3 regions of the Rouxiella sp. S1S-2 genome follow, and region 2 is predicted to be linked to each of the others. Evidence: riboswitches for the same ligand, from Rfam matches in the RefSeq annotation. Region 2 holds a riboswitch; each other region holds the start of a gene.

Region 1 (10,522 bases), 3.6 Mb from region 2:
AGATATGCCTGCTCAATACTTCCTGCCGGGTAAAGCGATTGTACAGCTGGAAGACGGTACGCAGATTCACTCTGGTGACACCCTTGCGCGTATTCCTCAGGAATCCAGCGGTACCAAGGACATCACCGGTGGTCTGCCACGCGTTGCTGACTTGTTCGAAGCGCGTCGTCCGAAAGAGCCTGCAATCCTTGCTGAAATCAGCGGGATCATCTCGTTCGGTAAAGAGACCAAAGGCAAACGTCGTCTGGTAATTTCTCCGTTGGATGGCAGCGATGCTTACGAAGAAATGATCCCTAAATGGCGTCAGCTGAACGTGTTCGAGGGTGAGGTTGTGGAACGTGGTGACGTCGTATCCGACGGCCCTGAGTCTCCACACGACATTCTGCGTCTTCGTGGTGTGCATGCGGTTACCCGTTACATCACCAACGAAGTGCAGGAAGTTTACCGTCTGCAAGGCGTTAAGATTAACGATAAACACATTGAAGTTATCGTTCGTCAGATGCTGCGTAAAGGCACCATCGTTAGCGCGGGCGGCACCGACTTCCTGGAAGGCGAGCAGGCAGAAATGTCTCGCGTTAAAATCGCTAACCGTAAGCTGGAAGCTGAAGGCAAAATCACGGCAACATTCAGCCGCGACCTGCTGGGTATCACCAAGGCATCCTTGGCGACCGAGTCCTTCATCTCTGCAGCATCGTTCCAGGAAACGACGCGTGTTCTTACCGAAGCCGCTGTTGCGGGTAAACGTGATGAACTTCGCGGCCTGAAAGAGAACGTAATTGTGGGCCGTCTGATCCCAGCCGGTACCGGTTACGCTTATCACCAGGAACGTGCTCGCCGTAAAGCTCTGGGCGATGTGCCTGTTGTAGCGCCAGTTAGCGCTGACGAAGCAACGGCTAACCTGGCCGAGTTGCTGAACGCAGGTTTTGGTAACAGCAACGATTAATTCGTCCTGTTAACCAAGCAATAAAAAACCGCTCCTCGGAGCGGTTTTTTTTTATCTACAATCTGCCAAATTGATTAACTAAGAGGACGACCAAAATGCTGATCCCAATCCTTCCATACCGGTTGTAATCCTGCCTGTTTCAGCGCCTCGGCGACGTGAGCGGGTGGACGATTGTCGTGCGGCTCGAACTGCTCCAGCTCCGGCTTGTCGTCTGCGGCATAACCACCCGGCTGGGTTTTAGACCCGGCGCTGACGGTGGTAATAGCCAGCGGGATCACGTGGTCGCGGAAGTAGGGCGACTCTCGGGTTGAAAGTGAAAGCTCGACATCGGGGGCAAACAGCCGGAAGGCGCAAATCAGCTGCACCAGCTGTTTTTCGTTGAGTATCGAAGCCGGTTCTATCCCGCCTGCGCAAGGTCGCAAACGTGGAAACGCCACCGAATAGCGGCTTTGCCAATAAGTTTGCTGCAGATAAAACAGATGTTCCGCCACCATGTAGCTGTCGGTCCGCCAATTGCTCGACAAGCCGAACAGCGCGCCTAAACCAATCTTGTCTATTCCTGCGCGACCCAAACGGTCGGGTGTTTCGAGCCGCCAGAAGAAATCCTGTTTTTGACCACGAAGATGGTGCAACGCATAGGTCGGTGCGTGATAGGTTTCCTGATAGACCAGCACCCCGTCGAGACCCAGCGTTTTCAGCTCGGCATACTCCTGCTGCTCCAGCGGCTGTACTTCAATCATCAATGAACTGAAATGTCGGCGAATAGCTGGAAAGTGGCGGCGAAAATAGTCCATTCCTACTTTGGTCTTATGCTCGCCGGTGACCAGCAGCAAATGTTTAAAGCCGAGCGCGTTAAGCGCCTCGCACTCTTTTTCGATCTCAACGTCGTCCAAGGTTTTGCGCTTGATCTTGTTACTCATCGAAAAGCCGCAGTAGGTACACTCGTTGGCGCAAAGATTGGAAAGATACAGTGGGGCAAAAAAACTCACCGTATTACCAAAGCGTTGGCGGGTAAGCTGCTGTGCTTTTTGCGCCATCGGCTCAAGGTAAGGTAGCGCCGCCGGGGAGATAAGCGCCATAAAATCTTCGCGACTGACCCGAGGGCTGCTTAATGCCCGCTCAACGTCTGCCGCCGTTTTACTGTTGATGCGCAGTGAGATATCGTCCCAGTCCAGCGTCTGCCAGTGGTCTTGAAAACCCGTTCCTCGATACTCCTTCATGGTCAGACGTTCTCCAGAAACTGAGTCAACGGACTTGAGGCGTGGGCGCGAAATGATTTGCCGCCGAGTCCACTGACATTTGCCAACCGTCCGGCTTCAACGGCAAGCTTAAACGCCGTCGCCATTGCCACTGGGTCACCCGCGACGGCAATGGCGGTGTTCACCAGTACCGCATCGGCACCCAATTCCAGAGCCTCAGCCGCCTGACTCGGCGCGCCAATTCCCGCATCAACCACTACCGGCACGTTGGACTGTTCGATAATAATGCGCAGGAATTCTCGCGTTTGCAGCCCCTGATTTGATCCAATCGGCGCACCCAGCGGCATGACCGCCGCACATCCGACTTCTTCGAGACGTTTGCACAGCACGGGATCCGCGCTACAGTAAGGGAGAACCACAAACCCCTGTTTTACCAACGTTTCTGCAGCTTTTAAGGTTTCTACCGCATCGGGAAGCAGGTATTTGAGATCCGGATGAATTTCGAGTTTTATCCAACGTGTGCCCAGCGCTTCACGCGCCAGCTGGGCGGCAAACACTGCCTCTTCCGCCGTTTTCGCGCCAGAGGTGTTGGGTAACAGATGAACACCCAACTCCTGTAGCGGACGCAAAATATCATCACCGCCGCGTTTAAGATCAACCCGTTTCATCGCCATGGTCACCAACTGTGAGCCAGACGCGGAAATCGCCTGCTGCATTACTGCGGCGCTAGAGAATTTCCCCGTTCCGGTGAACAGTCGGGAGGTAAAAGTGGTATCAGCAATTTTTAGCATCGGGTTATCCTCCGGCAATGGCTTGAAATACAACGATGTTGTCCCCGTCTTGCAGCAGGTATTGTGACCACTGCGGGCGGGGAATAATCACTTGATTAACGGCAAGCGCACTGCCGGATTGAGGTTGTTCAAGAAAAATTAACAGGCTGTGCACCGTCAGCGGGGCATCGAATGGGTAATCGACATCGTTGACCGTAACTTTCATTAAAGGCCTCCGCAGACGGGGCAATCTTTCGACGGTGCCAGTTGCAGCGTTCGCCAACTTTGCTGTTTTCCGTCGAACAAGCGCAGTTTTCCACTCAGCGGGCTTGCGCAACCGGCCAGCATTTTTATAGCTTCCAGCGCCTGAAGCGTGCCAATAACGCCCACTACCGGACCTAAAACACCGGCGGTACGGCAGTTGCGGGTCGGTGTTTCTAAATCTGGATACAGGCAGCGGTAGCAGCCGTGAGAATAGGGTGCCTCGATCACCAGCAGTTGGCCGCTGAAGCCGACCGCGCTGCCGCTAATCAATGGCTTCCCACCTTCCACGCAGGCTTTATTCACCGCGTGGCGAGTTTCCATGTTGTCGCTACAGTCCAATATCAGATCGGCGCGCGCCACAATGCCCTGCAAATTTTCCCCGTTTAAACGATGGGTGAATACTTCTGTCTCACACAGCGGGTTAAGCTTACCCAGCTCGCGCTGGGCTATTTTGGCTTTTAAACTTTCTGCATCCGCCGTGCGATACAAAATCTGCCGCTGAAGATTGGAAACGTGCAGCGTGTCATCGTCGGCGAGAAACAGCGTACCCACGCCCGCCGCCGCCAGATAAAGCGCGGCTGGTGAGCCAAGACCCCCGAGGCCGACAATAAGCACTTTTGCCGCGCGGATTTTTTCTTGCCCTTCCATGCCGACGTCTTCCAGCAACAGTTGGCGGCTATAGCGCATAAACTCATTATCGTTGAGCATGGTTATCGTCCCGATAAGGGCAAAGCTGGAGTAATTCCTCCGTGGCCGCGCGCCAGTCATGCGCCTTGGTGATAGCACTGACCACGGCCACGCTGCCTACGCCGCATGCCATGACTGATTGCACGCGCTCGAGGCTAATGCCGCCGATGGCTACCGTCGGAAACGCGCCATTCAACTGCTTTATATGGCGGGCTAGCTCTTCCAGACCCTGAGGCGCCGAAGGCATCTCCTTGGTTTGCGTAGGAAAAATGTGCCCAAGCGCAATATAAGAAGGCCGCACGCTGACCGCCCGCGCCAGCTCGGCGTCGTCATGGGTCGAAACGCCCAATCGCAGGCCGGCGGCGTGGATAGCCAACAGGTCGGTAGTATCCAGATCCTCTTGGCCCAGATGAATTCCATAAGCCTGATGCTTAACCGCCAGACGCCAGTAGTCATTGATAAACAGTCGCGCCTGATATTCGCGGCCCAACGCGATAGCGTCGATAATGGCCGGTTCAACCTCGGCGTCGGGCAGGTTTTTTATCCGCAGTTGCAGCGTTTTCACACCGGCCTGCAGGAGTCTGCGTACCCACTCGAGGCTATCGACGACCGGATAGAGGCCAAGATAGTAGGGCACTTCGGGAAAGGGAGAGGTGGGAATCTTCATTTACCTACCCCCACTTCCACGTTGTCTGCCGGATGATAAAGCTCACTGCCGCGCTGGCGAAATTCTGCCGACATCTGCGACATTCCCGTTTCGACCACGTCAATAGGAATAGCCTTGGCCTCCAGCGCGGCGGCGTACTCGCGTACTTCCTGAGTAATTTTCATCGAACAGAATTTTGGGCCACACATTGAGCAGAAGTGGGCGACTTTGCCCGATTCTTGCGGCAGCGTTTCGTCGTGATAGGCGCGGGCAGTGGCGGGATCCAGCGCCAGATTGAACTGATCTTCCCAGCGGAATTCAAAGCGCGCTTTCGACATGGCATTGTCACGGATCTGCGCACCCGGATGCCCCTTCGCCAGATCCGCAGCGTGTGCGGCGATCTTGTAAGTGATCAGCCCCTGTTTCACGTCCTCTTTATTGGGTAAACCAAGGTGCTCTTTCGGCGTGACGTAGCACAGCATGGCGCAGCCAAACCAGCCGATCATCGCAGCACCAATGCCGGAGGTAAAGTGATCGTATCCCGGTGCAATATCGGTGGTGAGCGGCCCAAGGGTGTAAAATGGAGCTTCGTGGCACTTCTCCAACTCTTCGGTCATGTTGCGGCGGATCATTTGCATCGGCACGTGCCCCGGGCCTTCAATCATTACCTGCACGTCATACTCCCAGGCAATTTTGGTCAGCTCGCCAAGGGTTTGCAGCTCGGCAAACTGCGCTTCATCGTTGGCATCCTGAATGGAACCCGGACGCAGGCCGTCGCCCAGTGAAAGCGACACATCATACGCGGCACAGATTTCACAAATTTCACGGAAATGCAGATACAGGAAGCTCTCTTTGTGATGCGACAGGCACCACTTCGCCATAATTGAGCCTCCGCGCGACACGATACCGGTCAGGCGTTTGGCGGTCATCGGCACATAGCGCAGCAGGACACCGGCGTGAATAGTAAAGTAATCAACACCTTGCTCTGCCTGTTCCAGCAGCGTATCGCGGAACATCTCCCAGTTGAGGTCTTCGGCGACGCCGTTTACTTTCTCCAGCGCCTGATAGATAGGCACAGTTCCAATCGGTACCGGACTGTTGCGCATAATCCATTCACGGGTCTCGTGAATATAGCGACCGGTAGAAAGGTCCATCACCGTATCCGCGCCCCAGCGGGTTGACCACACCAGTTTTTCAACCTCCTCTTCAATCGAGGAGGTCACCGCCGAGTTACCGATATTGGCGTTAATTTTCACCAAAAAGTTGCGGCCAATAATCATCGGCTCAGATTCTGGGTGATTAATATTGGCGGGAATAATAGCGCGACCGGCGGCCACTTCATCACGCACAAACTCAGGGGTGATATTTTGTGGCAGATTGGCGCCAAAACTTTCGCCCGGATGCTGCTGCAGCAGGACTTCACCGCGAATACGCTCACGGCCCATGTTTTCGCGCAGCGCAATATATTCCATTTCTGGGGTAACAATTCCCTGACGGGCATAGTGCATCTGGGTCACACATTTACCGTGTTTAGCCTTACGCGGACGCGGCAGGTGTTCGAAACGCAGGTGATCCAGACCTTCGTCTGCCATGCGCTGCTGGGTGAAACCGGAGCTCACCTGCGGCAGTTGTTCTGTGTCCTGGCGGGCTTCAATCCAGGCAGTGCGAACTTTATCCAGCCCGCGATGCACGTCAATGTTGGACTCCGGATCGCCGTAGGGGCCTGCGGTGTCATAGACCGGGATTGCTTCGTTATCTTCAAATTTAGGATTGTCTTTGCTGCCGCCGACCATCGTCGGGCTGAGCTGGATCTCACGCATTGGCACCTGAATATCGTCGCGGGTGCCCTGCAGATAAATACGTTTCGAGTTTGGGAAGGCAACGCCCTGCAGGCTATCAATAAAAGCCTGAGCTTCGGCGCGTTGTTGGCGACGATTGCTGGTTTTTTTTACCGGAGCGTTCGGCAGGTCTTGGGTGTTCGACATAGCAAATTCCTCGTTATTAGCGAAAGGGAAAATTGCTTGTCAGGAGGTTTACGGCGGGAGTAAAGCGGTGTTTCCGGCCCTCGTCACACGGCGTTTCTGCGGTGAAGAACGCGGCGATGAAAACCGGACGCAATAAATTACTCTTGTTCCCTTCGCGGGTACTAACCCGATCAGGTTCCGCGGATCCCGAATTAACGGTCTCAGCCTGGCAAATTTTTCCTTAAGGAAAGTCTGCGCTAGGCACTCCGACAAGAATTGGCCTGTGATTTCCAGGCCGTTAAAGAAGCCTCAATATACGAGGCTGATTATAAAACACAACCCTTTGCAGGGTTTTAGAGCAAAATTGTTAAGCCGGTCGTACTAATGCGGCATCGTTTGCAACGGGTGGCAAAGGAACAATTTTTGTATCAAAAGCCAGCGCAATCAGCTGATCTTCAAGCTCAAAACGCGCATCAAGCGCTTCGCCGATATCAGACAATGCATAGTTAAAGGCAAAAACGTCATCATCTTCAAATTCAGTTTCGGTATAACTGTCGTGGAAAGCCATAATAGCTTCAGTATTCGCTTCCAGCGCTGGATAAATTCTGGCCGCTGCCTGAGAAACGGCCCCTTGGGCGCCATCGACTTCTTCAACTATCCTGTGATAAAGATGAAAGTGCCCGGCTGAAAGATAGTCCACTAAATTGTGGCAAAAATTATCTAACGCTTTCTCATTAAGCGGGGTATGTTTTTCTTTATTGGGTTTCAGGCCCACGAGAGTGCAGTAAGAAACCAATAATTCTTTGCGCGCGTGCAGCCATTGGTCGATCAACTCATTGCTGCCACCAACGCGTTGGGTCAATATTTCCAAACGATTTAGCATGGTTGACTCCGTGAGTATGAAGAGAAAGTGTTCAAAGGTTAAAGATTACTAATGTAACTTTGTGTCCCAGATTGTCAGTGTAGTCGAGGTTATGCAATAACAATATGGAAATCCAAATAACAGAGCAGCATAGCGGCTGGTGGGTCGTCAGCCTTGATGGGCAACTGTGGTTGCCTGAGGGATCGTTACCCTACGGATCGGCAACACAATTTTCATTGTCGGGACAAACCGGGCGCCAGATAGGCGAATGGCAGGGCAGTCCGGTATGGTTGATCCGCAAGAGCATGAAAGAAAGTATGCTCTCACCGCGCCAATTGATCGACCAGGATCGTGGGTTATTTCAGCTGGTGGGCCGAGGCGTACAGCTCTCCGAGTTCTATCGATCCCATCAATTCTGCGGTTACTGCGGCCATGCCATGCACGTCAGTAAAACCGAATGGGCCGCGCTGTGCGCACACTGCAAAGAGCGCTATTACCCGCAAATTGCGCCGTGCATCATCGTGGCTATCCGCCGCGGCGAAGAGATCCTGCTTGCCCAGCACGTCCGTCATCGCGGGGGGATCCACACCGTGTTGGCCGGTTTCGTCGAGGTGGGCGAGACGCTGGAAGAAACCGTCGCGCGTGAAGTGATGGAAGAGAGCAATATACGGGTCAAAAATGTGCGTTACGTCAGCTCGCAGCCCTGGCCGTTCCCAAATTCTTTGATGATGGCATTTATGGCCGATTACGACAGCGGCGAAATACGTCATGATCCGAAGGAGCTGCTCAACGCCGGTTGGTATCGTTACGATGCCTTGCCGCTGTTGCCGCCGCCGGGCACCATCGCACGTCGGTTGATAGAAGATACCGTGGTTCTGTGCCGTGCAGAGGAGGACTCTTAGGCCCGACGTGCTACAATGTCCGCCTTATTTTTAGGCGCCTGAAACGTGCAAACGCTATTTCAGGCCGCCCGCTCGGGTTCGATGAACCCAAAGAGATCAGCAGATTATTAAGGATCTTGCCAAGAATGAACGAGTTAAAAAACGATCGCTACCTGCGCGCCCTGTTACGCCAGCCCGTAGATATCACACCGGTATGGATGATGCGTCAGGCTGGCCGTTATTTGCCAGAATACAAAGCGACACGTGCGCAGGCGGGCGATTTTATGTCGCTGTGCAAAAATGCCGAGCTGGCCTGTGAGGTCACCCTGCAACCTTTGCGCCGCTATCCTCTGGATGCCGCGATCCTGTTCTCAGATATTCTGACCATACCCGATGCCATGGGGCTGGGCCTGTATTTCGAAGCGGGAGAGGGGCCGCGTTTCTCTTCTCCACTGACCTGCTATGCCGACGTCGCGAAATTGCCGATCCCCGATCCTGAAGATGAGCTGGGCTATGTGATGAATGCGGTGCGCACCATCCGTAAAAATCTTAAAGGCGAAGTGCCATTGATCGGTTTTTCGGGCAGCCCGTGGACGCTGGCCACCTACATGATTGAAGGCGGCAGTAGCAAAGCGTTTACCAAAATCAAAAAGATGATGTACGCCGAGCCTGCCACTCTGCATCTTTTGCTGGATAAACTGGCCGACAGCGTCATTCTCTATCTGAATGCGCAAATCAAGGCCGGTGCACAGTCGGTGATGGTGTTTGACTCTTGGGGCGGCGTTTTAACCGGTCGTGACTACCTCGAGTTCTCCCTGAACTACATGCACAAGATTGTTGATGGCCTGATCCGCGAAAATGATGGCCGTAAAGTGCCGGTGACGCTGTTCACCAAAGGCGGCGGTCAGTGGCTTGAAGCCATTGCGGCAACAGGCTGCGATGCGTTGGGCCTCGACTGGACGACAGATATCGGTGAAGCCCGCCGTCGCGTGGGTGACAAAGTGGCGCTGCAGGGAAACATGGACCCGTCTATGCTTTATGCTTCTCCAGTCCGTATCGAGCAAGAAGTCGAGACTATTCTGGCCAGCTATGGCAAGGGTGAAGGGCACGTCTTTAACCTGGGACACGGCATCCATCAGGACGTTCCGCCTGAAAATGCCGGCGCTTTTGTTAAGGCCGTCCACAACCTTTCACGGCAATACCACACCGCATAACGACAGGATCTGCATGATTAATACCGGCGCAATGCGCGAAGAGCAGCGGATAAAAGCCCAGCAAATCGTACTCGAAGACCCCTCTTCGGGATTGCGCCCGGTGTATATAGCAGGAGCTGATATCGGGTTTGAGCAGGGCGGTGACGTGACGCGCGCCGCTGTTGTTGTACTGCACTACCCGTCAATGGCGCTGGTGGAGTATCAAATAGCCCGTATTCCCACCCAAATCCCCTATATTCCCGGTTTCCTTTCGTTTCGCGAATGCCCGGCATTAATTGACGTCTGGCAGCAGCTGCAACATCGCCCTGATTTGTTAATGGTTGACGGGCAGGGCATCGCTCACCCCAGACGCCTCGGCGTTGCCAGCCATTTTGGGCTGACCATTGACGTGCCAACTATCGGCGTGGCGAAAAGTCGCCTGTGCGGACACTTTCTGCCGCTGGGCGAAGCCGCCGGCGCTACGCAAGCCCTGTGGGACAAAGATGAACAGCTTGGCTGGGTGTGGCGCAGCAAACTGCGTTGTAATCCGCTGTTTATCTCCCCAGGTAATAACATCAGCCTTGCTTCTTCGTTGTATTGGGTTGAACAATGCACGCGGGGATATCGTCTGCCTGAACCGACCCGATGGGCCGATGCTGTAGCATCCAATCGGCCCGCATTTCAGCGCTGGCAGCGCCTGAGCGGCAATGTTTAAGAATCCAGGCGTAGGATGCTGTCATTATTTCAGGTAAACTCCCGCCCAGAAAAGTTAACGAGAAAATACTATGTTACGTAATCCGATTCATTTACGTCTGGAAAAGCTTGAAAGCTGGCAACATCTGACGTTTATGGCCAGCCTTTGCGAGCGTATGTATCCCAATTATCAGATGTTTTGCCTTCAATCAGGCTTTGGTGAGCCCCAGATTTATCGCAAAATTCTCGATCTGGTGTGGGAAACGCTTGTAATAAAAGATGCAAAGGTTAACTTTGATTCGCAGCTTGAGAAGCTGGAGGAGGCAATCCCTTCTTCAGACGACTATGATATTTACGGCGTTTACCCGGCTATCGATGCCTGTATCGCATTAGGTGAATTGATTCACTCGCGTTTAAGCG
Region 2 (10,522 bases):
TGTTGATAGGCACGCGCATTGGGTCCTTCCAGCTGAAGATATTCGGCGGCCTGTTCTGGGGTCGCGGACATCAAATGGGGCGCCCACGGTTTAGGAGGATACGGCGCGTTAAAGTGCAGGCGGGAAGTGGGAGGAAGATTTCGATAATTCTCGACAATTTGCCAGCGTTCTACGCGCGGTCCTGCCTCGAGCATCAGTACCGAATGACCGGCATCTAACAGTTCTTCCGCTATCAGACAACCGACAACACCCGTGCCGATTACAATTACATCTGCATTCATTATGTTAATCCAGCTTAAATGTGATTCCCGCGCAGTATGTGAATAAACGCGAGTATTTAATTATCAGTGAAGTAATGCGTTAATGGTTATTGTGGGGAAATAACCTTTTATGCCTTAAAATTCAGGCATATCTGCAAGCGGGGGCGCATGAGATGTCCAGCCGTTAGGGCCTGAGATCGCATAGCTTGGAATAGTCATGACATCAATAGTCGGTTGATACATCAAGGCGAGTTCATAGGTGAACACTTCCGCATCCGGGGCATCAACCAGCACGCCCTTATACCAGGCCGAAATAATCTCCAGCGCCGCGACTTTTAGAGGGCCATCCGGGATGTCTGGAAAGAAGTCTTCAACAATTTTGGCATTTTTAGCGCTGGCAATGCCCAGAAGATCAGTCACTTGCTGGGGGGTAAGCCTTTTACTCGTCTGCATTGCCGCAGCCAGTCGTAAACCCACATTTTTATCAAGTTTATGATTAACCAAGAGAGTTGATAGTTGCATAAACTGGTTGGTGTAAGAGGCATTTTGTAGACTATCAGCCCAAGCGGGTAGCGTAGGTCCTAGATAACTACTTCCAATTAGTACAACGCCACCGAGCAGAACTTTCCTTCGGGATAGGTTATATTCTGCAGGGGAGTCATCACGAATAATTTCATTACTCATTCTTTGTTGCTCCGGTGAAATATTAAGTCTAGTTTTTAACCCTGTTTTTCTAATAATTTGGATGAAATCAACAATCATTCAACATTTAAAGTTTAATTTGGAAAAAAATTTAACAGTTGTAACGAGTGTAAATAAAAATTTAAAATGTAACTCAGTGAAATATTTCATTGTTTGTAATAATGATTTTGTTAATAGAGGCTAAAATAGAATTCATTACAAATCATGTGGATAAAAAGTTTTTATTTGATGGTCATTAATTAAATAAAACAGTGATTACGCGCAATGCCCTGATTTATAGAATGATTTTTGTTTGTGGTGACAGTGACGAGAAAAACGTCATTTTTATCCAAAAAAAACGTCAACAGTCGGATTTATTTTTTTATCGCAAATAAAATGTCCGGATATCCGCACGGAATCGTGGCGTTTTTTCCGGAAATCCGGAATGGCAATGATTTTCTTGTCTCAAACGATGACATTTATCGTGTGAGGGCAGTCAGTCTCATCACTCAAGCTTTCTTGCACTGCGTTTAGCCATTGTTGCAATAGCATACGAAATTATCGGTTAACGCGGTATCATCTGGCTATGAATAAGAGTCATAAAAACATATTATGCCGGTATGAAAGTGATTATCGTTGTTTAGATAATTCGCGAAGTTGAAGCCTATCTTGGTGTTTTATTCTTAATATCAAGAAGGACTGATTCTGTGAACAGTGAGAATAGATGAAAATGGAAGCTAAAGTAGAGTCTTCAACCCGCTCTCGGCGCAATATGAAGTTATTTTTTGTTCTCTATTTTTTGATGTTGATAATCATCATTTTTTTAAGTTATTACATCGCCAGATGCAAACTTGAAGCGCAAACGTCAATTATTAAAACCTCTCTTACTCAGGCCGGCAATGAATTAACGCTTAACATCAACCGTTACGAGTTTATCCCCTTTGCATTGTCATTAGATGATAATATAAAGCAGTTCTTAATAGACGAACATTCAGATGCCTTAAAAGAAAAGGTTCATGCACAGCTTGTAAGTATCAGGCATCGCGTGGGGGCTTTGGATATTTTTATTGTCGATTCAGATGGCATGATTGTCTCCTCAAGCGACGCTCCGTCCCCCCATACATTAGTGGGCCATAATGTTCAATTTAGGCCCTATTTCCAAAATGTGAAAGAAGGCGATACCGAGCATTTTTATGGTGTCGGGACCACAGACTCTATACCGGGTTACTATCAGGCTCACGGTATATACGCAAAGGGTAAGAAACAGGGTGTGGTGGCGGTGAAAATTGACGTTGATACGCTATTAACGCCGCACTCTGGCTACGGTGATAAAGTGTTCCTGTATGACGACAACAAGGTTATTGTGAATTCTAAAGATTCAGGGCTGCTCTATCATTCATTGATAAGCCTTAATGGCACACAGCAGGAGGAGTTACTAAAAACGCATCGGTATAATAATAAGAATATTCTTCCGGCAGACGTAATAGTAAAAAGAAAAGTGAGCGATCAAATTTATGATGTCTTATACCAGGGCAAGCATTATATCCAGGTTGACTCTTATCTCCCGCCGTTAAATTTAACACTGGCACAGCTATCACCGATTAACTCATTGCTTTTCAATGCCTCTTTGTATGCAGCGTTTGGTTTCTTTATCACCACACTGGTCTTCATTGCTATTTTAATCTTCAGGCAAAAACAGCAAATAACCCGTCTCAAACTTGAGCGCCAGAAAATGCTTGAGGATGCCAATATCAACCTGGACAGGCTGGTCAAAGAAAGAAGTCATGAGTTGGAAATTAAAAATGAAAGCCTTGCTCAGCAGGTAAAAGAGCGTATTCATTCAGAGCGAAAACTGCGAAGTATGCAAAACGAACTCATTCGCAGTGAAAAGCTAGCGGTGATTGGTCAGCTCTCGGCCGGCCTTGCTCACGAGATTAATCAGCCACTCTCTGCCCTCAGTGTTCTTTCCGAAAACTCAGTGCGCTTTCTTGAACTTGGGCAGATCGATGAAGTGAAGAGTAACCTCAACAGAGTGATTAAGCTGGTACAGTTTATTGGAAGATTGAGCAATCAGTTGAGATCATTTTCGCGTAATAGCGATGACTCAACGAGCCCAGTCTCTATTTCCGCCAGCCTTGACAACGCAATGGTGTTGTTGGCGCACCGCTTCAAACTGGGTAAAATAAGCTTTGTACGTGTCCCTCCAGAGAGTGAAGTCAGGTGTTTATGCAATAATATTCGCCTTGAGCAAGTTTTAGTCAATATTATCAACAATAGTCTTGATGCAATGGAAGGCACAGACGGTGAGTGTTTTATTCACGCGCATTGGTATGACGAACGGAGTCATGCCGTTATAAAGATTGAAGATAACGGTCCGGGAATTCCTCATGCCATCATAGGTAATATTTTCGAGCCTTTTTTTACCACTAAAAAGAGCAGTGGCTTAGGGCTGGGGCTGGCCATATCCGCTGATATCATTAACTCATTCAATGGGAAGTTAAGCGTGGAGCAATTAGAAAAAGGCACCTGTTTCACTATTACCCTACCTCTGCATACCGTAGATTAATTGAGTCAAGAATATGAATAATATTGATGTTTTACTGATAGAAGACGATGCAGACTTGCAGTTGGCGGTACTGCAAACGTTGAAGTTAGAGAAAATTAATACCTTAGGTGTTAATTCTGTAGAAGAAGCACAAAAACATTTAAAAGATTTCGAGCATCACGGCATAGTTGTCACGGATATGCGCCTTCCTGGCGTGAGTGGTACTGAATTTCAGAGGCAGATTAATATTGCTTATCCGGATTTACCTGTGATCATTATTACTGGCCACGGCGATATAGAAACTGCCGTCAAGGCGATACAAAGCGGTGCCTATGACTTTATACAGAAACCGTTTTCCGCTCAGCAAATTATTAATACCGTCAGACGAGCACTTGATAAACGTCGGCTAATTCAAGAGGTCTATGAATTAAGGCGAAAGTTGGTCGATGCTAATTCGCTTGATAATAAAATAATAGGTAATTCCATCTCGACTTTGGAGATAAAAGAGCAAATAAAATTTATAGCGGGCACGCCTGCAAATGTCACAATCTGCGGTGAAACAGGAACAGGTAAACAACTCCTTGCCCAGTGCATTCATGAGCACAGCGGACGCAAAGGCCCCTTCGTAGCAATAAATTGTGCAGCATTGCCCGAATCTTTATTTGATAGCGAAATTTTTGGTCATGAAATAGGGGCTTTTCCCGGCGCGACAACGCAAAGAATTGGTAAGTTGGAGTTTGCACACAACGGGACCTTGTTCTTTGATAAAATTGAAAGTATGCCATTGTTTTCACAAATTAAATTGCTTCGTTTTTTACAAGAGAAAAAGATCGAGCGATTGGGTTCAAATGAACAAATCTCTCTCAATGTTAGAGTCATTTCGTCATCTAAAGAAGATCTTTTTCTCTTGGCCGAGCAGGGTAAGTTTCGCGGAGATCTTAATTATCGCCTTAACGTCATCAATATCAACGTACCACCGCTTAGGGAGCGGATAGAAGATATTCCTCTGTTATTTGCCGTATTCGTCAACAAGGCCGCTGAAGATTTAAAAAGGCCGCTGCCTGAAATTAAAGATCTCAAGCTCCATCAGTTGATGACCCTACCTTGGCTCGGAAATGTGCGTGAATTACGCAATGAGGCAGAACGTTTTGTATTGGGGATTGGTGAGTCGATGAAGGGGGGGAATGATAATAAGAATTTATCATTGCAACAGAGGGTTGAGGAGTATGAGCGCGGGTTGATCGTCTCTGAAATGAAGCATTCAAACGGAAATTTGACCCAAACTGCTAAAAAATTGAATATTGCCAAAAGCACTCTCTTTGACAAAATGAAAAAACATAAACTTTAATGTTTTTTAATTAATTATATTACTTAAGTTTTAAATGCTTTTTTAATATTTAACGTCAATAATGCCGTGTAATCCACGGAACGACGTATGCAAGTCGTGATATGTTAATAGGGTTAGGAGCGGCATAAGAAAAGGTAGGGTAAGTGATGCTCATTAATAAGCGCGGAAATAATGAATATGTTAAACAACAACGGAGGTAATTGTCATGATTCTGACACCGGTGAGCGATGGAGTTTCACTGTTAAAAGCATACGGTAATATTATCAATGCAATAAAAAACACAACCACATCAATATGGTCCTCTATCCGTGGAGTTTTTTCCTCTTCGGCTAAAATAAAAAGTAATTTAAGTCCTCACAAGCCCGACCCCTATAAAAACGTGATTAATGAACTCAAATCAAGTTTCAATTCTGGAAATCCGTTGCTTAATCGTCGTCGGGTGGAAAGTGAAAATTTGATAGTGAATGCTGAGAATAACCAAGGAGGGTTAGCGGTCCGAGCGGCTTTGTGTGAATCAATAGGGATCTGGAGACCCTATACTGGGGGAATGATGAATGTCTGTGATGATGATAATGCACGCATTAGATATAATGGTAGATTAATTCATCGAGAGCGTTATGAACCCCCAAAGCAAGAATTTTGCCAACAGGTTTTTCGCGATATGATTAATTCTGTAAATCGTACAGAAACGGTATGGCCTAGTTTATTACAAAACTCGCCTTACAAGCGCCCGGTTAATGCTAGTGCTGACCCAGACGCCGCACGTCCAAGAGTGGTCAGCGAGCAGCTAAAAGCTGGATCGTTAGGTGTTCACTACTATTCTCCACAAATCGGTAATTATTCTGACTGGTAGCATTTTTAAATAAATCATCTTCAATGACTGACTTGTAGTGGGGCAAGTACATCCCGTATGCTACGAGGCTTAAGAGTTATGACTCGGGGTGCCGTTCCTCATAGAGGGCTGGCTGAGAAATACCCGTAAAACCTGATCTGGATAATGCCAGCGTAGGGAAGTCGTGGTATCTCAACCGGTACCCCTTCTTGATCGCCGGTTGGGAGCTTTATGACCACTCGACCTTCCGTTTTTCCCGGCCTGACGGCTGCGGATGCCTTGCAACAGCTTCGTCAAACCTCACCGCTGGTTCACTGCATGACCAATGACGTGGTTCAGTCGATCACAGCCAACGTTTTACTGGCGCTGGGTGCTTCACCTGCCATGGTGATTGACCCGCGTGAAGCCGCCGAGTTCAGCACTATTGCCAGTGCGTTACTGGTTAACGTTGGCACACTTACTGAGTCTCGCGCCGAATCAATGCTTGCTGCTATTCACGCAGCCAATAAAGCGCAGAAACCCTGGGTGCTTGACCCGGTAGCGGTAGGCGCAATCAGTTGGCGCTCAGGTTTTTGTCAGGAAATAATCAGGTTTACGCCCGCCGCCATTCGCGGAAACGCCTCTGAAATCATGGCACTTAGCGGTTTGGCTGCGTCGGGTCGCGGCGTTGACAGCGCCGACACGTCACTTGCCGCGCTGCCCGCTGCCCGAGCCTTGGCGCGTCAAACCGGCGCGGTGGTCGCTGTCACCGGTGAAATCGACTACGTCAGCGACGGTGAAAAAGAGTGGGCAATCCCTGGCGGAAATGTACTCATGACCCGCGTAGTGGGAACCGGCTGTGCGCTCTCAGCGGTGGTTGCTGCCTTCGTTTCTTTGCCTGGAGACAGGTTATCGAACGTCGCGGCGGCGTGCCGGGTGATGTCCTGCGCCGGTGAATTAGCCAGCCGTGAGGCCAAGGGGCCGGGCACTTTTACCCCTGCGTTTATCGACCATCTCTACCTGTTGGATGCTGAAAAACTTAACGGAGGTGCGCAGTGGTAAAGCGAATTAACGCGTTAACCATTGCTGGCACTGACCCCAGCGGTGGGGCAGGTATTCAGGCAGATTTGAAAACTTTTTCAGCGCTTGAGGCATATGGCACCAGCGTTATCACCGCATTGGTGGCGCAGAATACGCGCGGCGTGCAGTCGGTCTACAATATTGATCCTGATTTTGTCGGCGCACAGCTCGATTCAGTGCTTTCTGACGTGCGCATCGACAGTGCCAAAATAGGCATGTTGGCAAACACCCAAGTGGTGGAAGCAGTGGCCGAGCGTTTACGCTATTACCGCAGGCTGGAAAAAGCCCCAGCCTATGTGGTGCTGGACACAGTGATGCTGGCGAAAAGCGGCGATCCTCTGCTGATGCCGGACGCGGTGGAGGCGCTGCGCCGCAGTCTGCTACCGCAGGTCTCACTGATTACCCCTAACTTGCCGGAGGCGGCGGCGCTGCTGGGCTGCGCAGTTGCCACCGACGAACGTGAGATGTGTCGTCAGGGGGAAGCGCTGTTGGCGCTGGGCTGTGAGGCGGTACTAATGAAGGGGGGGCACTTGAGCGACAGCGAGAGTCCGGACTGGTTAATGACCGCTTACTATCGCGAGCGCTTTACTGCCCCGCGCATCGCCACTCGGCATACGCACGGAACTGGCTGTACCCTCAGTGCGGCGTTGGCGGCGATTCGGCCAAGAAAAGCCAACTGGCCCGAAACCGTTGCCGCTGCCAAAGACTATTTGCAAAAGGCGCTTCAGCAAGCCGACTCCCTGGAAGTGGGTGAAGGCATTGGCCCGGTACATCATTTTCACCGCTGGTGGTGAGGATTATCCGCACTGCTTTCTAACAAGTTTTCTGCGCGGTCAAACAGTTGCCCGGCATCGAACAAATGCTGGGCGTCGAAGGGATTTAACGGATAAAACTTTTCCTGTTTGCGCGGCCTGAGCGACAAACGCAGTCGAGTCGGGCCGGTATTTTTGGCTAATATCTCAAACAGATAACTGGCAACGTCGCCGGTTTGCGGGTCTTTCCACGACAGCATAATAACTGCTGCGCCGTCGCTGCGGTGGGCGATAAAAATATCCTTCTGCCACAGTCCCGCGAACTCTCCCTCTTTTTGCATTTTTCGGCTGCTAAAAACGGAGTTCTTACACAGCGTCAACAGCCGGTCGGCTGAAATATCTCTTTGTAATCCTTGCCACAGTGGATTGTCATTTTCCCGCTGCCAGCAGGCCATGCCGAGATAGTCATTAAGGTCACGCCAGTCTGCCTCAAGTCGTTCTTTAAGCTCAGGTTCAAGTATATTTTGAAACTGCTGCAGGCCGTTTTGCGGAGTGTCGAGGCGGTTGTAAGTAATGATTTTCATCGTCCTCGGGCGGCGGCGGAAGGTGACCCATAGCAGAGGTTTAGGAATGCGAAACACCACCGACTGTATGCTGAGGCGATAGTGATTACCGCGGGACATAACCAGTCCGTCGGCACTGCCGCGTTTGTTTTGATAGCTACGCACCAGCACGACAGAATTAAGCCCCATCCAACCGGTAACGTAGTGCTCTTTCTCACTGCTGACGCTGTCGAGATCGCGGGCTATCTGGCAAATTTTCTCTTCATCAAGCTGGGACAGAGGCAGCGTATTGTCTGCAGCGTAATAGAGTTTTTGCAGCGGGGTGTCTACAGCAGCCACAACTACAGCATCAATAACCGACATCGCACGTATCCTGCCAAAGAGTAATGGTTTATAGCTTACTCCAAGTTGTTATACATATTATCGATGAGCTGCTTGAACCGTGGACTGGATCTCAATCTCTCTCTTGATCGTTTGAGTTATTCGGCCTCAAACCATTCACTGTTCTGCTCGGCAATCGGGGTAATCGAGAAGATCATCTCTTGCAGATGGGCACGCAGAGCCTGTTCGGCGGCATCGGGGTTGCGCTCTTTCAGGGCGGCAAAAATATTATAGTGCTGGGCAATCAGATTCTCGGGAGGTGACACCTTGCTGAGCGAAAAAAACCGTACGCGGTCCATCGTCGCTTTAATATTTTCGATGGTTTCCCACGCCAGACGGCAGTCAATAATTTGTGCGATCAGCCGATGGAACTCATCGTCAAGCTGAAGAAACTCCTGCGCCTGATGACTTTTGGCCGCCAGCTCCTGCCGCTGAAGATTGTGTGCCAGCAGCGCGAGGTCGTTATCGGTCACCACGGCGGCAGCGCGGCGAATAACCGCCGTTTCAAGTGCTTCGCGGATAAAGCGGCCGTCGGCGACGCGCTTGGCAGAGATCTTCATCACAAACGTGCCGCGCTGGGGCAGAACCTGAACCAGACCGGCCTCGGCCAGTTTAATAAAGGCTTCGCGGACCGGCTGACGGGAGACGTTAAAACGCGCCGAAATCTCTTTTTCGGAAAGAAAGGCGCCGGGCGGGATAATGCAGGCCACAATATCCTGACGCAGCGTGCGATAAATTTGCTGGTTTACCGGCACGTTACCGTTCAACTCATAAGATTCTGACATGGCGAAGGCTATAGTGTGAGAATGAGATAACGCCATAATAGCATGACTTTCCAAGAGGTTTTGACATGGATAATGTGGGAGGAGTGCAAAAGGGGTTGACCGGGCCAGTGTCTGGCCCGGGCGAATTCAGCGTTTCTCTCCCCAACTGTGGTATTCGCTGCCCCGGACTTCAGGCGCAGTCTCGGGCATCATCATCAGCCCGAGCATTGAAATAATACCGAGAACCATCATATAGATAGCCAGTCCGTGATAATCCCCGCCGCTGACCTGAAGAATTTTAACCGCCACTAATCCCAGCACGCCACTGCCAATCAGCGAACCGATTTGCCAGATAAGCGCTATTCCACTGCAGCGAATGCGCGTTGGAAACAGCTCGGGGAAATACGACGCCTGTGGGGCATAACACATGCTGTGGCCGAAGGTGAGGGCCAGGATCATGGCGATTTGCGTCATCCAGAATGTATCCTGTTTAAGGACCAGGAAGAACGGAATGATTCCCACCACCAACAGCAGCGCGCCTGCCATGTAAACCGGTTTTCGCCCGACCTTGTCCGAGAGTTTACCCATCAGAGGAATAGAAAAAATCTCGAGAATGACCGCCACTATCATCGTGTCGAGCAGAATACTGGCGCTGAGATGATTCGCCTTGCCGAACGCCAGCACGATCACCGTAAACATGGCGAAGGCGCAGGCCTCAATCAGTTTGGCACACACGCCTTTGACGATAATGCCCGGATAACGGCGAATAACCTCGAGCACGGGCTGGGATTCCACCGCTTTGGTTTTACGGATCTCGGCAAAAACCGGTGATTCATCGATTCTCAAGCGAATAAACAGGCCGACAATGACCAACAGCAGGCTGAGCAAAAACGGAATGCGCCATCCCCACGCCAGCATCTGTTCGGCGCTGAGTTGTGCATTCAGCACCGCAAACAGCGCGGAGGGCAATAAAAATCCCAGAGGTGCGCCAATTTGTACCCAACTGGCAAAAAAGCCGCGTCGCTCCGGGCGCGAATATTCGGCGGTCATTAACACGGCGCCAGCCTGCTCACCGCCTACGCCGAAGCCCTGCAGTACGCGAATAAAAATCAGCAGCACCGGTGCCCAGTAACCTATTTTCTCGTAGGTGGGCAGCAGACCGATGCAAAAGGTGCCTAATCCAACAATCAAGATAGTCATCACCAGCGCTTTTTTGCGCCCAACCTTATCGCCGATATGCCCAAAGACAATACCGCCGAGTGGGCGAGCCAGAAAGCCGACAGCATAAGTGGCAAAGGCCGCCAGCGTGCTAACCAGAGGATCGGCGCTGGGGAAAA
Region 3 (10,522 bases), 3.3 Mb from region 2:
CTGCGCTTTATCTAGAATAATGTCCGTCATTACGCCTCCCAAATTAGAAAGATAAGTTCATTTGAACCAACAAGGTAGATACCATTCATAGCAAAGAGTGATATTAAGCTGCTTATCTATAGCATCGAACACCCAGTAATTAAGCTAACCTAAAAGACAGGTAAGCCATGTGAGTAATTCATGATAATCGGCTTAAAAACCCCATCAAATCTGAGTAAAACCTGATAATTTATCTCTCAATAACATTGGGAACTCTCTCGACAAACCATTACACCAACCTTTTAATCTAATGCAGAATTTTATGCCACGCTAAACCTCTACCATTATCCCCCCCATTTTAGCCCCACAGCATTCTTAAGTTGACATCAACAAAGCAATCACGTATCAATTTAGGCACAGGCACAATGCCATCCCAATTACGAGAAGCTGAAATACAGATGTTTAAATTCACCCGTCTACTAGGCCTACTACTCAACGCAGATACATTGCGCGGTATGCCAGCGGGTGAAAATCAAAACTGATTCCAGCCTCCACAGTGAGCAAACCCGCGCAAATGCGCGGGTTTTTTTTTATCCGCAAAGCGCGAAAGTAAACAAGACAAGGAACATAAAATGAGCGAGCAAGTCATTATTTTCGATACCACGCTGCGTGACGGTGAACAGGCTTTACAGGCAAGTCTGAGCGTTAAAGACAAGCTGCAAATCGCGATTGCGCTGGAAAGAATGGGCGTAGACGTAATGGAAGTGGGCTTCCCAGTCTCTTCGCCTGGCGATTTCGAGTCTGTACAAACTATTGCTCGCCAGATCAAAAACAGCCGCGTTTGTGGTCTGGCACGCTGCGTGGATAAAGACATTGACGTTGCGGCAGAGGCCCTGCGCGTCGCCGAAGCGTTCCGCATTCACGTGTTCCTGGCCACGTCGACCCTGCACATTGAATCAAAATTAAAACGCTCGTTCGATCAAGTACTGGATATGGCCATACACTCGGTCAAAAGAGCACGCAACTACACTGATGACGTTGAATTCTCATGCGAAGATGCGGGCCGTACGCCGCTGGATAACCTGTGTCGCGTCGTTGAAGCCGCCATCAAGGCTGGTGCAACCACGATTAACATCCCCGACACCGTGGGTTACACCACCCCACATCAGTTCAGCGGGATCATTACCAATTTGTACGAACGCGTACCCAACATCGACAAAGCGATTATTTCTGTGCATTGCCACGACGATCTGGGCATGGCAGTAGGTAACTCGATTGCCGCGATTCAGGCTGGCGCCCGTCAGGTTGAAGGCACGCTGAACGGTATCGGTGAGCGCGCCGGTAATACCGCGTTGGAAGAAGTGATTATGGCTATCAAGACCCGCTCGGACTACATGCAGGTTCACACCAACATTAATCACAAAGAAATCTACCGCACCAGTCAGATTGTCAGTCAGATAACCAATATGCCTATTCCAGGCAACAAGGCTATCGTCGGTTCCAACGCCTTTGCACACTCTTCAGGAATTCATCAGGATGGCGTTCTGAAGAACCGCGAAAACTATGAGATTATGACCCCGGAATCTATCGGCCTGAATCAGGTGCAGCTAAATCTGACTTCGCGCTCGGGCCGTGCCGCGGTGAAACACCGTATGGAAGAGATGGGCTATAAAGAATCCGACTATAATATGGATCATCTGTACAGCGCCTTCCTGCAGTTGGCCGATAAGAAAGGGCAGGTGTTTGATTATGACCTGGAAGCCTTGGTGTTTATCAACAAACAGCAGGAAGAGCCCGAATTTTACCGTCTGGAAAACTTCAGCGTGCAGTCTGGTTCCAGCATTACCGCCGCTGCTTCAGTCAATCTGGGCTGCGGCGAAGAGATAAAAACGGAAGCCGCGACGGGCAATGGACCGGTCGATGCCGTCTATCAGGCCATTAACCGTATCACTGGCTACCCCATCGAATTAATCAAATATCAGTTGACCGCGAAAGGCCACGGCCGCGACGCGCTGGGTCAGGTTGATGTGGTGGTGTCATACCAAGGGCGTCGTTTTCACGGGGTTGGACTGGCGACAGATATCGTCGAGTCATCCGCGAAAGCGATGGTGCATGTGCTGAACAGTATTTGGCGCAGCAAGCAGGTAGAAAAAGAGAAACAACGCCTGCAAAACGATCGTAACTCATTGAATGAAAATCAGAACGACAAACTGAATAGCAAACAAAATAATCAGGAAACGGTGTGAACATGAGTAAGACCCATCATATTGCTGTATTACCCGGTGACGGAATCGGCCCGGAAGTTATGGCTCAGGCTTACAAAGTGCTGGAAGCGGTTCGTCAGCGTTTTGGTTTGAACATCACCACCAGCGAATACGACATCGGTGGCGCTGCCATCGATAACCACGGCACGCCGCTGCCTGCCACCACCATTGCAGGCTGCGAGCAGGCTGACGCTATTCTGTTTGGTTCGGTCGGCGGTCCAAAATGGGAGCATCTGCCGGCAGATTCTCAGCCGGAGCGCGGAGCATTATTACCGCTGCGTAAACACTTTAAGCTGTTCAGCAACCTGCGCCCTGCCCGCCTTTATAAAGGACTGGAAGCATTTTGCCCGTTGCGCAGTGATATCTCCGCCAGAGGCTTCGACATTCTGTGCGTGCGTGAGTTAACCGGCGGCATCTATTTCGGTCAGCCGAAAGGCCGTGAAGGACAGGGAATGCATGAAAAAGCCTTTGATACCGAAGTCTATTATCGCTTCGAGATTGAACGAATTGCTCGAATTGCCTTCGAGTCAGCGCGTAAACGCCGCAACAAAGTGACGTCGATTGATAAAGCCAACGTGCTGCAGTCCTCTATTCTGTGGCGCGAAGTGGTGAGTGAAGTGGCTAAAGACTATCCTGACGTCAGCCTGACGCACATGTATATCGATAACGCCACCATGCAGCTCATCAAGGACCCGTCGCAGTTTGACATCATGCTGTGCTCAAACCTGTTTGGCGATATTTTGTCCGACGAATGTGCGATGATAACCGGATCAATGGGCATGCTGCCCTCTGCCAGCATGAATGAGCAGTCGTTTGGTTTATTCGAACCTGCGGGCGGCTCTGCGCCAGACATCGCCGGTAAAGACATCGCTAACCCGATTGCCCAAATTCTCTCTCTGGCACTGCTGCTACGCTACAGCCTGGGTGCAGAAGAGGCAGCTACCGCCATCGAACAAGCAGTCAATAAAGTATTGGATCTGGGTCATCGTACGGGCGATTTGGCAAACGGTGGACATGCGGTAGGAACTCGCGAAATGGGCGATATTATCGCAAGCGTTGTTGCTGAGGGGGCGTAATGTCCAAAACGTTATATCAAAAATTATTCGATGCGCACGTGGTGTTCGAAGCTGAAAACGAGACCCCGCTGCTGTACATCGATCGTCATATGATTCATGAAGTCACGACTCCACAGGCCTTTGACGGCCTGAGAGCGATGAATCGCGGCGTGCGCCAGCCGGGTAAAACCTTTGGCACCATGGATCATAACGTTTCAACTCAGACCAAAGACATCAATGCCAGCGGCGAGATGGCGAGAATTCAGATGCAGGAACTCATCAAGAACTGCGCTGAGTTTGGCATTGAGTTATACGACCTGAAGCACCCTTTTCAGGGTATCGTTCACGTCATGGGGCCTGAACAGGGATTAACGTTACCTGGCATGACGCTGGTCTGCGGCGATTCTCATACCTCAACTCACGGCGCGTTCGGCGCACTGGCGTTTGGTATCGGCACCTCCGAGGTCGAGCACGTGTTGGCGACGCAAACCCTGAAACAGGGCCGCGCCAAAACGATGAAAATCGAAATTGTCGGCGATGCGCCATTTGGCATTACGGCCAAAGACATCGTGCTGGCGGTGATCGGTAAAACGGGCACCGCGGGCGGCACGGGCCACGTGGTCGAATACTGTGGACCCGCGGTGCAAGCATTGAGCATGGAAGGTCGTATGACCCTGTGCAATATGTCCATTGAGCTGGGTGCCAAGGCAGGCTTGGTTGCCTCCGATGAAACGACCTATGCCTATCTCAAGGGCCGTCAGTTTGCCCCTAAAGGCCAGGAATGGGACGACGCTGTCGCCTATTGGGAAACCATGAAAAGCGATGCTGACGCGGTGTTCGACAAGATTGTTACCTTGGACGTGGCCGATATTGATCCTCAGGTGACCTGGGGCACCAATCCTGGGCAGGTGATGGGCGTTAATCAGACCATTCCGTTCCCTGAGTCATTCAGCGATCCGGTTGAACGCGCGTCGGCACAAAAAGCTTTAGCTTATATGGACTTGCAGCCGGGTATCAAACTGACTGACGTAGCCATCGACAAAGTGTTTATCGGCTCATGTACCAACTCGCGTATTGAAGACCTGCGTGCGGCAGCAGCCGTGGCTAAAGGTCGTAAAGTGGCCCGCGGCGTACAGGCTATCGTGGTACCGGGTTCAGGTCCGGTCAAAGCGCAGGCCGAACAGGAAGGTCTGGACAAGATTTTTCTTGATGCCGGTTTCGAATGGCGTCTGCCGGGATGCTCAATGTGTCTGGCGATGAACAATGACCGTCTAAACCCGGGCGAGCGCTGTGCGTCAACCAGCAACCGTAATTTTGAAGGCCGTCAGGGTCGCGGTGGGCGCACGCATCTGGTGAGTCCGGCAATGGCCGCTGCGGCAGCAGTGACCGGCCATTTCGCCGACATCCGCGAACTGAACTAAGGAAACCCTCATGGCAAAATTTATTACGCATACCGGGTTAGTCGTGCCGTTAGACGTTGCAAACGTTGATACCGACGCCATCGTGCCAAAGCAGTTTCTGCAAATGGTGACGCGCGTCGGCTTTGGTCAGTTCCTGTTTTATGACTGGCGTTATCTTGAAGGCCAAGGCTATACGCCAAACCCTGATTTTATTCTGAATAGACCTGAATATAAGGGTGCGAGCATATTATTGGCACGAGAAAACTTTGGCAGCGGTTCGTCACGCGAACATGCTCCCTGGGCGTTAACCGACTATGGCTTTCATGCCGTGATCGCGCCAAGTTTTGCCGACATTTTCTATAACAATGCGTTTAACAACCAGCTGCTGCCGGTGACGCTTACCGAAGCGCAAATCGATGAGCTGTTTACATTAGCGACGGAAAATGAAGGCATCCGCTTTGATGTGGACCTCGAAAATCAAGAAGTGCGCGCCGGTGGCAAACGCTATCCCTTCGAAATAGACAGCTTCCGCCGCCACTGCATGATGAACGGCCTCGACAGCATTGGCCTGACGCTCCAGCATGAAGCAAGCATTTCGGCCTATGAGAAAACTCAGCCGTCGTTTATGCGCTAAGTTCGCTGACCCAAAATCCTGCATCGTCCCCTAACCTGCCGCCCGGCGGGTTAGACATTTTTAACTCGCCACATCAGCAACAGCGCCACGATAGCCAGCGCAAGCGCTACGCAGTAAACCTGATAATGCCCAAAGTTTTCGACGATAGTTCCCTGCAGTACGCCCGCCAATATTGCGCCGGTCGAAATGCTGTTGGTAAAAAGCGTGGTGGCCGATCCGGCTCTTCCCGGCATCAAATCCTGAAAATAGAGCATACCGATACCGGCGATAATGCCGATGAAAATGGCGTTGAACAGCTGCAAAAGCATCAGTGCCGCTTTGAACTGGAACAGGATCAACCCCAGGTAGAACAGCACCCCAAATGCGGAGGCGAACAACATCAGGCGGTGTTTGCCGGTCCTTTTCACCAGATAGCCGGCAATCAGCATGACCGGGATCTCAAGCCCTGCCGCGGTGCCCATCAAAAGCCCGGCCAACCCTTCAGGTAGCCCCATATCTGCGGTGATATACAGTGGCATATCAATAATGTACATAATATTGCAGGTCCACATCAGCAGTGAGGCTAAGAACAGCAAGCGTACATCCTTGTTTTTCCACGCGCTGACGTGCACGACCACGCTATCCACCGGTTGCTCAACTCTTCCCACAGAGGGAAGAAAGAACCACACCATCAATGCGCTAAAAACAAATACCCCCGCGGCGCAGAGATACATCAGCGTAAAGCCGTAGTTCAGGGCTAACATGAATGAAATAGGCGGACCCAGTACCCAGGCCAGCGACAGTGTGGCTCGCATCATCGAGCTAAACATCACGACTTCACGTGCGGATCGGTCAGCGTACTCTCGCGCCAGCGCGAAAAGCTGAGGCATGGAGGCATTACCAATAGCCGCCAGCAGCACGCCTACGCTTATCAGCACCAGATAGTCGCGACTGTAGGCAAAGACCAACGCGTTACCAATGGCCATGATGGAGCAAAAAAACAGCAACTTTCGGCGATCGCCCTGCTTATCGGAATAGTTGGCCAACAAAAAACTGATGACAATGCCAGCCAGTGCGTTAACGGTATAAAAAAGCCCAACCCAGAGCGGCCGCACTTTAACTTCGTTGGTTAAGAACAGGCTTAATGTGGGTGCCTGCAGCGCACCCGCAATGCCCGTAAGAAAAGAGACCAGCAAAAAGGTAGCAAAAATAAGTGATAAACGGCGTGGAGACATAAACCATCCCTGATAGCAGCGAAGCTGTAGGGTAATAAAACCCAGTCAACACCAAGCGTAAGATAGCAAGCATAAAAAAACCAGTGAGTGACCTCACTGGCTGGTGACATTTCACCATTACTCAGAAAATTGTTGAGCCTACGTGACGCTGAACATTCGCATTGAAGACCGGGGCATCACCGCACAGGACTCTTGGTTGATGAAGATTATCCGCGTAATATGAGGAAAGATAAATTGATGAGTTTTCCCAGCGGAGTTCCTCTTTTATGTCATCGACTCGCCTGCAACAACAGTTCCTTCGTTTATGGCAGTTTTGTCACGGTGAACCCACCGAGACCACATTGCAAACCCTGTGCGAGGTGGTTAACTGCTCGCGCAGACACATGCGATCGCTGCTCAAGACTATGCAGCAAGAAGGCTGGATAAACTGGGAGGCAGAGGTTGGTCGAGGCAAAAGGTCGCGACTGACTTTTCTTTTTACCGGTCTGGCAGTGCAGCGACTGCGGGCCGAGGAGTTGATTGATCAAGACCGCGTAGACCAACTGGTGCAACTGGTGGGTGATAAAACCGTGGTGCGCCAAATGCTGCTATCACAACTGGGCCGCCGCTTTCGTCAGGGTAAACACATCCTGCGTGTGCTCTACTATCGCTCCCTGCCCAACCTGTTGCCCGGCACTATGCTGCGGCGCTCCGAAACGCATTTAGCCAGGCAAATATTCAGCGGACTCGTGGGCATAAATGAGGAAAATGGGGAACTGCGTGGAGACATCGCCCATCACTGGCAGACTATGTCTCCGCTCCACTGGCGATTTTACCTTCGTCCGGCGATTCATTTTCACCACGGCAGGGAGCTGGAAATGGCCGACATTATCAGCACCTTTGCGCGCCTTGAAAGTCATCCGCTGTTTACCCATATTTCCCGCGTTGAATCGCTGACGCCCAATGTTATCGATATTCATCTTCACACGCCGGACAACTGGTTGCCTTGGCTATTGGGCAGTGTGCATGCGCTTATTTTGCCGCAGGAATGGCAGTCACTGGGAGATTTTGCGCGCCATCCAATTGGCACCGGCCCCTATGCGGTGGTGCAAAATCAGCAAACGCAGCTAAAAATACGCGCCTTCGATGACTACTTTGGCTATCGCGCACTGCTCGATGAGGTCAATATCTGGGTATTGCCAGAGCTGACGGAAGAGTTGGTTCACTCTGGCGTACAGTTGCAGGCCGACGATACGGCAAACGATGAGCTTGAAAGTCGGCTCGAAGAGGGCTGCTACTTTGTGCTGTTTGACCAGCGTTCGGCAGCCGGTAGCCACTCGGCGCTGTGCGAATGGCTGCGCGAAATGTTCAACCCGATTGCCTTGCTCAATGCCTCGGCCCCGGCTTATCAACGCTATTGGTCACCGGCCTATGGTCTGTTGCCCCGCTGGCACCATCGCCGTCCGCAGATACAGCGGCCAAAGCCTGTCGATATTACCGAGCTGACTATCACCTTTTATAGCGATCACTCCGAATATCAGGACATCTGCCAGGCCATGGCGCCGCTGCTTGCCGAACATGATGTTAAACTGAATGTGCAGGTCGTGGACTACGCCAGTTGGCACAGGGGCGATGCCGAGAGTGATATCTGGCTGGGCAGCGCCAACTTTACGCTGCCCATAGAATTTTCTCTGTTTGCCACACTGTTTGAGTTGCCACTGATGCAGTTTTGTTTGGGCGACAGGCTACAAGAAGCGGCCCACAGCTGGCGAGCGGGCGAGCTTGCGCTGGCAGAATGGACCCACCAGTTGGTCAATGAAGGGCATATTCATCCGCTGTTTCACCACTGGTTGTTACTGCAGGGACAGCGGAGCATGCGCGGTGTGAGAATGAACACACTGGGCTGGTTTGACTTTAAATCTGCCTGGTTTGCGCCCCCCGAGGCATAAACCTGCTTTCAACCCTGTCACATAATCTCTACAATAGCGCCGTTCTCAACGGGGTGCTGAATGACTTGATGCGCAATACGGCAAAAAGTGACGAGGCTGAGAAAAAACCCGTCGAACCTGATCCGGTTAATACCGGCGAAGGGATTTGAGAGTGCATTTTGCTGACTCAAAGTCCTTTGCCACGCCTGTTCTTTTCACAGTAAAAGTTCTTTTTACTTTTGAAGGTAAAAGATGGAGTGCAAAGTGTTTAAAAAATTACTGCCCTGCCTGCTGATTGTTTCTGCCCCGGCGCTGGCCGCCAAGCCCATTCTGACAGTTTACACCTATGACTCTTTCTCGGCCGATTGGGGCCCTGGCCCGGCGATTAAAAAAGCGTTTGAAGCCGACTGCGGTTGTGAACTGAAATATGTACCGCTCGAAGACGGCGTGTCTCTGCTTAATCGCCTGCGTATGGAAGGGAAAAACAGCCAAGCCGACGTTGTTGTCGGTCTGGACAATAATCTGCTGCAGGCTGCAGAACAAACGGGCCTGTTCGCCAAACCCGCAGTTGATAAAACTACTCTGGATATTCCCGGCGGCTGGAACGACAGCACCTTCGTGCCTTATGACTACGGCTATTTCGCCTTCGTTTATAACAAAGACAAACTGAAAAATCCGCCGAAAAGCCTGCAAGAGTTGGTCGATAGCCCGCAGCCGTGGAAAATCATATATGAAGACCCCCGCACCAGCACGCCGGGTCTAGGCCTGCTGTTATGGATGCAGAAAGTCTACGGCGATAAAGCCCCGGAAGCTTGGCAAAAACTGGCCAAAAAGACCGTTACCGTCACCAAAGGATGGAGCGAAGCCTACGGCCTGTTCCTCAAAGGCGAGAGCGATTTGGTATTGAGCTATACCACCTCGCCGGCGTATCACATTATCGAAGAGAAAAAGGACAATTATGCGGCGGCCAACTTCAGCGAAGGTCACTACATGCAAGTTGAAGTCGCCGGGCAGCTCGCCGCCAGCAAACACCCGCAGTTGGCCGCTAAGTTTATGAAATTTGTCACCAGCCCGGGCTTCCAAAATGCGATCCCGACCGGCAACTGGATGTATCCGGTGGTAAAAACCCCGTTGCCAGCCGGATACGACACCCTCACTGTCCCGGCAATTTCACTGCAGTACAGTGCTAAAACCGTGGCAGAAAATCGCAGTAAATGGATCCAGGCATGGCAGAACGCCGTCAGCCACTGATCCCGTCCTGGCTTTGGCCAGGCGCTATAGCCGGACTGATTATCCTGCTGGTTGCCGGTTTGGCACTGGGATCGCTACTGCGCCACGCGCCGGAACTCTCGGTACAGTCGCTCTGGCAGGATAGTTATTTGTGGCACGTTATTCGTTTCACCTTTTGGCAGGCGCTGCTGTCGGCACTGTGCTCTGTACTGCCGGCCATTCTGTTGGCCCGAAGCCTTTATCGTCGACGCTTTCCCGGCCGGCAATGGCTATTGAGGCTTTGCGCCATGACGTTGGTACTGCCGGTATTGGTGGCAGTATTTGGTATTCTTAGCGTGTATGGCCGTGAAGGCTGGCTCGCCGAGATGTGCGCCATGATCGGGCTGCAATACCGTTTTTCACCCTATGGCCTGCAGGGTATTGTGCTCGCTCACGTATTTTTCAATCTGCCGCTGGCTTCGCGCCTGCTCCTGCAATCGCTTGAAAATGTGGCCATTGAGCAGCGTCAAATTGCCGCACAGCTGGGCATGAACGGCTGGCAACAGTTCCGATTTGTCGAATGGCCAGCTCTCAGAAGGCAAATTTTGCCCGCTGCGGCGCTGATTTTCATGCTGTGTTTTGCCAGTTTTGCTACTGTATTGTCCCTCGGCGGCGGCCCTAAGGCCACGACCATTGAGTTAGCGATTTATCAGGCACTCAGCTACGACTATGATCTTGGACGCGCGGCCCTGCTGGCCCTTATCCAGCTTTTTTGCTGTCTGGGACTGGTGCTGCTTAGCCAAAAGCTCAGTCAGGCTTTACCCGTGGGCAACACGCACGCGCAGCGCTGGCGTGACCCT

The links. A riboswitch is a leader RNA that binds a small molecule or an ion and turns the genes downstream of it on or off. The one in region 2 is predicted to bind thiamine pyrophosphate.
Region 1: it holds a riboswitch for thiamine pyrophosphate, as region 2 does, so the genes downstream of both, thiC (phosphomethylpyrimidine synthase ThiC) here and thiM (hydroxyethylthiazole kinase) in region 2, are expected to answer to the same signal.
Region 3: it holds a riboswitch for thiamine pyrophosphate, as region 2 does, so the genes downstream of both, thiB (thiamine ABC transporter substrate binding subunit) here and thiM (hydroxyethylthiazole kinase) in region 2, are expected to answer to the same signal.

The regions. Positions count from the first base shown of each region.
Region 1 covers NZ_WFKL01000001.1:5,109,860-5,120,381, reverse strand. Annotated here, with positions in the region: gene rpoC (DNA-directed RNA polymerase subunit beta') at 1-943, shown strand, start outside; gene thiH (2-iminoacetate synthase ThiH) at 1,018-2,163, opposite strand; gene GA565_RS23420 (thiazole synthase) at 2,166-2,933, opposite strand; gene thiS (sulfur carrier protein ThiS) at 2,938-3,138, opposite strand; gene GA565_RS23410 (HesA/MoeB/ThiF family protein) at 3,138-3,884, opposite strand; gene thiE (thiamine phosphate synthase) at 3,871-4,530, opposite strand; gene thiC (phosphomethylpyrimidine synthase ThiC) at 4,527-6,494, opposite strand; TPP riboswitch at 6,625-6,752, opposite strand; gene GA565_RS23395 (Rsd/AlgQ family anti-sigma factor) at 6,841-7,356, opposite strand; gene nudC (NAD(+) diphosphatase) at 7,461-8,237, shown strand; gene hemE (uroporphyrinogen decarboxylase) at 8,363-9,430, shown strand; gene nfi (deoxyribonuclease V) at 9,444-10,124, shown strand; gene GA565_RS23375 (YjaG family protein) at 10,195-10,522, shown strand, end outside.
Region 2 covers NZ_WFKL01000001.1:1,473,610-1,484,131, forward strand. Annotated here, with positions in the region: gene GA565_RS06790 (GMC family oxidoreductase) at 1-281, opposite strand, end outside; gene GA565_RS06795 (sugar dehydrogenase complex small subunit) at 396-944, opposite strand; gene GA565_RS06800 (ATP-binding protein) at 1,666-3,507, shown strand; gene GA565_RS06805 (sigma-54 dependent transcriptional regulator) at 3,521-4,834, shown strand; gene GA565_RS06810 (hypothetical protein) at 5,040-5,687, shown strand; TPP riboswitch at 5,762-5,863, shown strand; gene thiM (hydroxyethylthiazole kinase) at 5,898-6,707, shown strand; gene thiD (bifunctional hydroxymethylpyrimidine kinase/phosphomethylpyrimidine kinase) at 6,701-7,519, shown strand; gene GA565_RS06825 (hypothetical protein) at 7,504-8,403, opposite strand; gene GA565_RS06830 (GntR family transcriptional regulator) at 8,520-9,206, opposite strand; gene GA565_RS06835 (MFS transporter) at 9,333-10,522, opposite strand, start outside.
Region 3 covers NZ_WFKL01000001.1:4,761,322-4,771,843, forward strand. Annotated here, with positions in the region: gene leuO (transcriptional regulator LeuO) at 1-30, opposite strand, end outside; gene leuA (2-isopropylmalate synthase) at 612-2,225, shown strand; gene leuB (3-isopropylmalate dehydrogenase) at 2,228-3,319, shown strand; gene leuC (3-isopropylmalate dehydratase large subunit) at 3,319-4,719, shown strand; gene leuD (3-isopropylmalate dehydratase small subunit) at 4,730-5,332, shown strand; gene GA565_RS21840 (MFS transporter) at 5,383-6,546, opposite strand; gene sgrR (HTH-type transcriptional regulator SgrR) at 6,813-8,474, shown strand; TPP riboswitch at 8,514-8,636, shown strand; gene thiB (thiamine ABC transporter substrate binding subunit) at 8,718-9,704, shown strand; gene thiP (thiamine/thiamine pyrophosphate ABC transporter permease ThiP) at 9,680-10,522, shown strand, end outside.